Regions from separate parts of the Arthrobacter rhombi genome, predicted to be linked through region 1. Evidence: riboswitches for the same ligand, from Rfam matches in the RefSeq annotation. Region 1 holds a riboswitch; the other holds the start of a gene.
The links. A riboswitch is a leader RNA that binds a small molecule or an ion and turns the genes downstream of it on or off. The one in region 1 is predicted to bind S-adenosylmethionine.
Positions count from the first base shown of each region.

Region 2: another riboswitch for S-adenosylmethionine. It lies ahead of ABD088_RS10000 (hypothetical protein); the one in region 1 lies ahead of ABD088_RS13570 (bifunctional o-acetylhomoserine/o-acetylserine sulfhydrylase).

Region 1 is NZ_BAAAIV010000015.1:80,482-84,688, reverse strand. Features, by position in the region: gene metX (homoserine O-acetyltransferase MetX) at 1-281, opposite strand, end outside; gene ABD088_RS13570 (bifunctional o-acetylhomoserine/o-acetylserine sulfhydrylase) at 335-1,687, opposite strand; SAM riboswitch class IV at 1,752-1,868, opposite strand; gene ABD088_RS13565 (VOC family protein) at 2,029-2,673, shown strand; gene ABD088_RS13560 (SGNH/GDSL hydrolase family protein) at 2,730-3,911, opposite strand; gene ABD088_RS13555 (TetR-like C-terminal domain-containing protein) at 3,908-4,207, opposite strand, start outside.
Region 2 is NZ_BAAAIV010000011.1:127,436-131,642, reverse strand. Features, by position in the region: gene ABD088_RS10010 (DNA-3-methyladenine glycosylase family protein) at 1-695, shown strand, start outside; gene ABD088_RS10005 (siderophore-interacting protein) at 757-1,623, opposite strand; SAM riboswitch class IV at 1,768-1,884, shown strand; gene ABD088_RS10000 (hypothetical protein) at 1,896-2,363, shown strand; gene ABD088_RS09995 (MGDG synthase family glycosyltransferase) at 2,620-4,083, shown strand; gene ABD088_RS09990 (beta-glucosidase family protein) at 4,149-4,207, opposite strand, start outside.

The sequences.
Region 1 (4,207 bases):
CCGTAGCAGCCGCCGACCATGTTCGGCGCGACCACGAAGAACCGGTCGGTGTCGATGGTCTTGCCGGGCCCGACGAACCCGTCCCACCACCCGTCCTCCCGGCCGTGGCCGCGGGAGACATGGGTGTCCCCGGTCAGCGCGTGCAGCAGCAGGACCGCGTTGGAGGCGTCGGCGTTCAGCGTCCCCCAGGTCTCGTAGCCGATCATCACTTCGGGCAGCCAGCCGCCCGTCTCGAACCGGTAGCCACCGATCGGGACGCACTTCAGGATGCCGTCGCGGATGACCGGCGTACTGCCGGTGCGCAGCTGTCCCCTCACGTTGTCGACGCCCTGGGTCACCGGGCGGCCTGGGATTCCCCGCCGGCGGGCACTGCGGTGGCGGTGGCGGCGTCGAACCCGAGCTCCAGGTCAGCGATGATGTCGTCTATGTGCTCGATGCCCACGGAGAGGCGGACCAGTCCCGGGCTCACCCCTGCGGCGACCTGCTCGGCCTCGCTGAGTTGGGAGTGGGTGGTGGAGGCCGGGTGGATGACCAGCGAGCGGACATCGCCGATGTTCGCGACGTTGGAGTGCAGTTCTAAACCGTCGACGAAGGCACGCCCGGCGGCCTCGCCACCGGCGATCTCGAAGGCCAGGACCGCACCAGTGCCGCGGGGCCCGTACGTGCGGCCGCGGTCATGCCAGCGGCTGGAGGCCAGCCCGGCGAAGGCCACGGATTCGACCTGGGCGTGGGCCTCGAGCCATTCGGCGACCTTCTGCGCGTTTTCCACGTGGCGTTCCATCCGCAGGCTCAGGGTTTCCAGGCCCTGCGCGATGAGGAATGCGTTGAAGGGGGCGACGGCGGAGCCCAGGTCGCGCAGCAACTGCACGCGCGCCTTGAGGATGTACGCCAGGTTGGCGCCCAGTGCTCCGTTGACGCCGAGGTCGCGGGCGAAGACCAGTCCGTTGTAGGACTCGTCGGGGGTGTTGAAGCCGGGGAACTTGTCGGGATCCTGCGCGAAGTCGAACGTGCCCGAGTCCACGATGACCCCGGCGACGGCGGTGCCGTGGCCACCGAGGTACTTGGTGGCCGAGTGCACCACGATGTCGGCGCCCCATTCGAACGGGCGGATCAGGTACGGGGTGGCCAGGGTGTTGTCCACGATCAGCGGAACGCCGGCGGCGTGGGCCACCTCGCTGACACCCTCGATGTCCAGCACGTCCTGGCGCGGGTTGGAGACCACCTCGCCGAAGAAGGCCTTCGTGTTCGGTTGCACGGCGGCACGCCACTCGTCGATGTTGTCCGGGTCGGCCACGAATGTGACCTCGATGCCCAGCCGGCGCAGCGTGTGCTTGAGCAGGTTCTGCGTTCCGCCGTAGAGGCTCGGGCTGGCCACGATGTGGTCACCCGTTCCGGCGACGTTGAGGATCGAGAAGGTGGTGGCCGCCTGCCCGGAGGCCAGCAGCAGTGCGCCGACGCCGCCCTCGAGGTCGGCGATGCGGTTCTCCACCGCTTCCTGCGTGGGGTTGCCGATGCGCGTGTAGATCGGCTCCAGTTCCTGCAGGGCGAACCGTGCGGCCGCACTCTCGGCACTCGGGAAGACGAACGACGTCGTCTGGTAGATCGGCAGTGCCCGGGCCCCGGTGGCCGGATCGGGGGTCTGGCCTGCGTGGACCTGGCGGGTTTCAAAAGACCATGATGCGGACATGTGTTGTCCCCTTCTACTGCTCAGGGGTCCCTGTTCCGCGCCACCCCGTGGGGTGCCGGGAGGTGACCCGCGCTTGCCCGTTCTCCAGCTGGAGGCGGACCTGGTCTTCACCCGGGGCACCCCACCGCGAGTGGAGGGTTGCCGGCCAGCAAACCGGGGTTTTGCGCTGGCACTCATGACCTGCATCCAGTGTTCTAGATCCCCCGCGGTCCCGCAACCCATGGGCACCCAATATGACGGCGTGCGCAACAATCGCCGGCAGCGCGGGACGGTGGACGCAGGCCGAATGACTTAGGTGACCCTAAGTCGAGACACACCTCACAAAGTGCCATCATGAACGCATGATGAGGTTGGATCACGTTTCATACGCATGCGGACCAGACGGGCTGGCCGCCACGGCCTCCCGTGTAGCCAAGACCCTGGGGATCGAGTCGGTCAAGGGCGGCATCCATCCCCGATTCGGGACCAGGAACGTCATTTTCCCGTTGCAGAACACGCAGTACCTGGAGGTCGTGGAGGTCCTGGACCACCCGGCCTCGGACAAGGCCCCGTTCGGGCAGGCGGTGCGCGCCCGCTCCGAGATGGGCGGCGGCTGGATGGGCTGGTGTGTCTGCGTCGACGACCTGGCACCGTTCGAGGAACGCCTGGGCCGCTCCTCCGTTCCGGGTAACCGCAAGTTCCCCGACGGCCAGGAACTGACCTGGCAGCAGATCGGCATCAAGGGCCTGATCGCCGACCCGCAGGTGCCCTACATGCTGCGGTGGGACGACGGCACCGAGCACCTGCACCCGTCCAAGGCGCTGGAGCCCACCAGCCGCATCTCCGGCATCACCATCGCCGGTTCGGTCGAGCGGGTGCGCGAGTGGCTGGGCACCCCGGCCGCGTCGCCGCTGGAGGATGTCGACGTCGAATGGGAGGCGCCCAACGGCACCCCGGGCATCATGTCCGTGACCTTCGAGACCCCGCAGGGAACCATCACCCTCTGATCCGTTTCCGGAACTGCATTTCATGAACGACGGCGGCCCGCGGGCCGCCGTCGTTGTCATTCCCCGGGTTCCGCCTGGTGCGGGCGGACCACGGCGCCGAACGGGCCCGTGGCCGCGAAGGCGTGGTCGGCGAACCGTTCACCGATGAGCCGGTGGGTGGCCGTATCGGGGTGCAGGTTGTCGGGCAATGGGGCGTCGGCGGCATCGGCTTCCCCGTAGAGTTCCAGCCCGTCGAGGAAGTGCAAGTTGGCGTCGTCAGCGCGGCGCTCCATCAGCGAGCGCATTTCCCGGCGGATCACCTGCAACGTCAACCGCCCCAGCGCCTCGTCCCCGGTGGTGCCGGTGGCGATGAACTTCACCTGCTCCGTGCCCATGCTGGCCGGGTCGAATCCCCCGGGACCCGGGGTGTCCTCATGGATCCCGCAGAAGATCGGGGATACCAGCACGATCGGCGTCGTGGGATGCCCGTCGCGGATGGTGTCCAGGAACCCGTGGATCGCCGGGACCAGGGCGCGCACCCGCATCCCGTCCAGGTTCACGATGTTGATGCCCAGCTTGATGCTGATGACGTCCGCCGGCGCATCGCGGATGACCCGCGCGATGAAGGGATCGACGAAGCAGCTGCCCCCGAGCCCGAGGTTGCGCAGCTCGACGTTCCCCCGCCGGGCGGCCAGCGCCGGCCAAATCGCGCTCGGGGAGGCGGCATTGGACCCCTGACTGATGGAGCTGCCGTGGTGGACCCACAGCGGCTTCGTCTGTTCCAAGGGCTCGAGCGGGGCATCGGAGGCCAGGCTGACCAGTTCCAGGGATTCGTTGTGCGGCAGGAAGAACTCCACGGCCTTGGACGTCGCGGCCAGTCCCTCGACGACGGTGGTGTGGGAGGGGCCGGGGACCTGCCGCATGGAGCCGGTCGTGAGATCGATTTCGGTGGCGTCGCCTCCCGTGAGTTCATCGCCCAGCTGCAGCTCGCCATCCACGCAGACGTCGATGCGTCCCCGCGGCCGGTGGGTGCCGAGGTAGAGGACCGGCGAGGGATGCGATACGAGTTCGATCCGTGTCGCGGTGGTCCGCACGGCGATCCTGACTCCGGAGGGCTGGGCTTCCATGGCCAGCAGCTGGGGATCCGGGAACTGCTGGCGGACCCAGCCGGGCAGCCGGTGGAGTCGTACGCCGTGGGATCCGTCCTCCAGTTCCGCGGCGCCGCGGATGATGTCCTGCGTCAGGGGTGTGGTGATCATGCTGGCGTTTCTCCTTCGAGGGCGGTGGCCCAGGTCTGTAGTGCGCGGTCAAGGGCGGACAGGGTGCGCCGCCAGGACGAATCGGTGGGATCACTGCGGTGCTCGAAGGAGCCGGCCTTCTCCAACGCCAGGTAGCCGTTGAGCGTGGCGCCGACGAATCGGGTGGCGTGCACCAGCTCGTTCGCGGGCAGGTCATAGCCGCGCAGGACGGCCCAGACGTACTCGACGATCCGCAGCGCCGCCGCCGATCCGGCCACCTCGGGACCGGCGGGCCGCTGCATGGCCGACCAGCGTCC
Region 2 (4,207 bases), on a different contig from region 1:
TCGACGAGACCGCGGTCCGGGCGAGGTCCCTCGGGGACCCGCTCTATGCCGCCGAGGCGGCCACGCTGGAGGCCATCATCCGCCGCTGGTTGGGACTTGATGACGACCTGACGCCCGTGAACGCCCACCTCTCGCGCGATCCCCTGCTCGCGCCGCTGGTCACCCGGCGCCCGGCGCTGCGGCGGATCGGCTACCCCGATCCCTTCGAGGCAGCGGCGACGACCGTGTTGGGCCAGCAGGTCTCCGTGGCAGCCATGCGGACCTTCGCCGGCCGTCTCGTTACCGGGTACGGCGGCACTCCGGTGGCCGGGATGAAGCTGTTCCCGGCGGCGGACGTCGTCGCGCGGATTCCCGCAGCTGAACTGCAGGCGGCGATCGGGCTGACACACGCCCGTACCCGCACCTTGCTGGCCGTGGCCGACGCCTTCAGCCACGCCGGCGCGCAACCGGCCGGCGCGTTCCCGCTCACCCGCGACGAGCTGCTGGCGCTTCCGGGCATCGGCCCCTGGAGCGCAGACTACCTGGACGTGCGGGCCCGGCTGGATCCCGATGCGTTCACCCCCGGAGACCTGGTGTTGCGCCGGGCGCTGGGGCGGATCAGTGCCCGGGAGTCAGCGGACCGGGCGGAAGCGTGGCGCCCCTACCGGGCGCACGCTCTGTTCCACCTGTGGAGCCAGGAAGCGTACGACAGGTAGGCGCCGCCGTCGTGCTGGATCCCGCAGCCCGAAGCCATCCGGGGATCCGGTAGACCCGGGCTCAGCCGCGGACTGCGGTCTGGATCCCTGGTTCGTCGGGGAAGATCTGCCCGATGGGTTCGCGCTTCTCCGCCTGGAACGTCTCCTCGGCCCTGCCGAACGCCCAGTAGGCGGAGAGCGAGAGCGCCTTGCGGTCCACTCCCTTTTCATCCGCGAGGTAGCGGCGCAGCGCCTTGACCATCTCGCGCTCACCGTGGGCGAAGACCTGCACGTCGCCCTCGCGCCAGGTGCCGGCCATGACGGCTGCGGCCAGCCGGGTGCTCTCCGGGGTGAACGGGCCACCGCGGTGCAACCAGTGCACGTTCATGCCCTTGGGGGCCTTGAACTTGATCTCGTCCTTCTCCTCGGCGACCTCGACGTAGACCTCGCCGACCGCGGAGCGGTCCATGGCCTCCAGGGCGGCGGCGATGGCCGGCAGCGCCGATTCGTCACCGGCGAGCAGGTGCCAGTCAGCCTCCGGGGAGGGGACATACATCCCGCCGGGGCCTGAAAAGCAGACCAGGTCCCCGGGCTTGGCGTGGTTGGCCCACGGCCCGGCGATGCCGTCCTCGCCGTGCACGACGAAGTCGATCTGCAGGGTCCCGGCCGCCTCGTTGACGCTGCGCACCGTGTAGGTACGCCGCACCGGCATCCGCTCGGGCGGCAGCACGGCGCGCAGTTCCTCCAGGTCATAGGGCGGGGTGAGGCCCAGGGCGGGATCGGCGAACAGCAGCTTGACGTACTTGTCGGTGGCTTCCTTGTTGCGGAAGGCGGCGAAGCCCTCCCCACCCAGGGTCAGGCGGACCATGTGCTTGCCGATCTTGCGTCGGGTCACCACCTCCAGCACCACCAGCGGGCGCGGCGGCCGGGCGGCTGCGGGGACGGTCATTGTCGGATCACTCCTTCGGGGGCCGGGCACAACCCGGCAAAGGTCTTTTCCCCATCCCATCCCACGTGGAAGCCCAACGCAAACCGGCTACGCCACGGGCGAAGAAGTTACCCCGCGTCTCGCATCCGCTAGGCTGGGTTCCAGCTTCACGAGATGCGGCCATGCACGGGCTCCGACCCGGCCGCACACCAACCCCATGCTTCACGGGTGGTTCGGATGACGAAGCGGCCCGGCACGCACGGTGTCGGGCAAGAGCACGCGAAAGGCAACCCATGGGCCATCTGTCCACCCACCGTCCCGCTTCCGACTGCCACTCCGGCACCCCGGGGCACCGTCCCGCGTTCGGAACGGCCCACCCCGAACTGCTGGCCGACGCCGCCGCCTGGGTTCCGGTCACCGTCTTCGTCGATCCCCCCACCCAGTCGCTCACCCTGGCCTGCCCCACCGGGGTGCGCTGGCGCGGCCACTACCACGGGGTGGCCGAGCTGGCCGCCGCGTTGCGCTGTACGCTCCCGGTTCCCGGGCACGACGACGGTGCCGGGCTGCCGCTGGTGGGCGCGGTGACCTGCCACTGGCATCCGGGCGCACGGCTCCTGGCCGTACCGGCCGATCCGCAGCGCAGCGCCGGACGGGCCTACGTGCAGCTGGCAGCCCGGCCGTTGAAACCGTGCCAGTTGGAGCACGATGAGCAGCTGGCCGCACAGTTCGCCGCGGTTACCGGAACACCGGTGCGCCGATGAACTCCTCCAGCTTGGCTCCGTGAGGGGGCTAGCTATCGAAAAGTCCGACGCCGACCGTTATGGCGTCGCCGATTGAGAGGGCGACGGCGCAAGCTCCGTGGCCCTGATGCCCAGGCTGGGCTGACGTGAACGGTGGCAGGTCCATGGTGCAGACCCAGCCACGTCGCTCAAGTCCTCCTGGCCCTGTCGCGAAGAAAAAGTATCCGCCAGTAGATGTGGATCCGTGGGAGACGATGCGGTCCGCTACTCTTTCCTCATGCGTAAGACGCCGGCACGGGGCTCCAACACCGCCGGAGGTGAGCGCGTGATGATCCTGTCCGCAGGGGTGGGATCGGGGCATAACAGCGCCGCGGCGGCGGTACAGCAGGCGTGCTCCGCGCGCGCCGACATTTCCGAGGTGCAGGTGCTGGACGTCCTGCAGGTCAGTAGCGCGCTCTACCGAGACGTGTTGGGGAAGGGGTACTTCGTTCTGGTCGAGGGCCTGCCGTGGCTGGTCGAGTGGGGCTACGACGCCAGTGACCCGCCGTTCCGGCGCCGAGGCCCGATCGACCCCTGGACTCGGGTGAATGCCTTTCCGGTGGTCCGTGCGATCAAACGGTTCCGACCGACGGCGATCGTGTGTACGCACTTCCTGCCGGCCCAGCTGCTGGCAACCCTGCTCCTTCGGGGCGTGATCGACGCCAAGACGGCTGTCGTCACGACGGACTACGACTTCCAAGGCCTGTGGCTGACGAGCGCGTTCCACCAGCTCTTCGTGGCCAGGGAAGAGGCGAGGATCGAGCTGACCGCGCTTGGTCTGCCTACCGACCGCATCGCGGCCACGGGGATCCCCATCGCGGTGAAGCCGGACACCACGCCCGCGCGCGATGCCAACGAGCCCCCGATGCTGTTGATCTCCGCGGGCGCCAAAGGCGGTGACTACGCCGCCGCAGTTGTGCAGCAGACGCTGCATATGCGGTCCGCATTCACGGCCACGGTCGTGTGTGGACACGATGACGCGCTGCGTCGGCGCATCGAGCAGCTGGTGGAGCCTGCCGGCGACCGTTACCGCGTGATTGGCTTCACGGACAAGATGCCGGAGCTGCTGCGTCGCGCCGACCTGTTCGTGGGCAAACCGGGCGGGTTGACGGCGTCGGAATGCATGGCCGCGGGGCTGCCCATGGTGTTGGTGAACCCCATCCCGGGCCAGGAGGTCCGAAACGGCGACTACCTGATGGAGCAGGGGGCCGCCGTGCGCTGCAACACCACCGCCACGATCGGCTGGAAGATCGACGGGGTCCTCCGTGAGCCGGGCCGCCTGCGGCGGATGCAGGCGGCGGCGCGGAAAGCCGGTCGTCCGGATGCAGCGGCGGACGTGCTGGCTGGCCTGCTGGAGGGTCCGTCCCGTCCTCTGGTCGTGACACGCGCGGCGCAGAGGACGATCCTCGCCACGAGTGAGCAGCACCTCGTCGCGTCCGACCTGAGGGGACCCTCCTCACTGCTCCGCCTGGTCGACCAGGCGGTGGGTAGTACGGTCGCCCTGCTGCGTGCAGAGGAGCTGGGCGATCTGGAGAAGCGGTATGCGACTCCGAACGGGGGCATGGTTCTGCGGCGCGACCCGGCGTCCATGTCGCTCCGTTGGGAGCCACGCCGGTTGCTCCGCACCATGCTGCGCGGTGACGACGTACTGCCCGTCCGCATCGAAGGGCAGTCGGCACCGTTGCCGCCCCTCCCCGAGTGACCGGGACGCGCGCGACCCATGTCGGGCGCACGCCGGCGGGCCATCCGAGGCGCCTTCTTCGCCGGTCATCCCCCTGCGCGTCGTAACGCACCAGCACCCGCCCAGCTCGCGGGGCTGTGTTGGG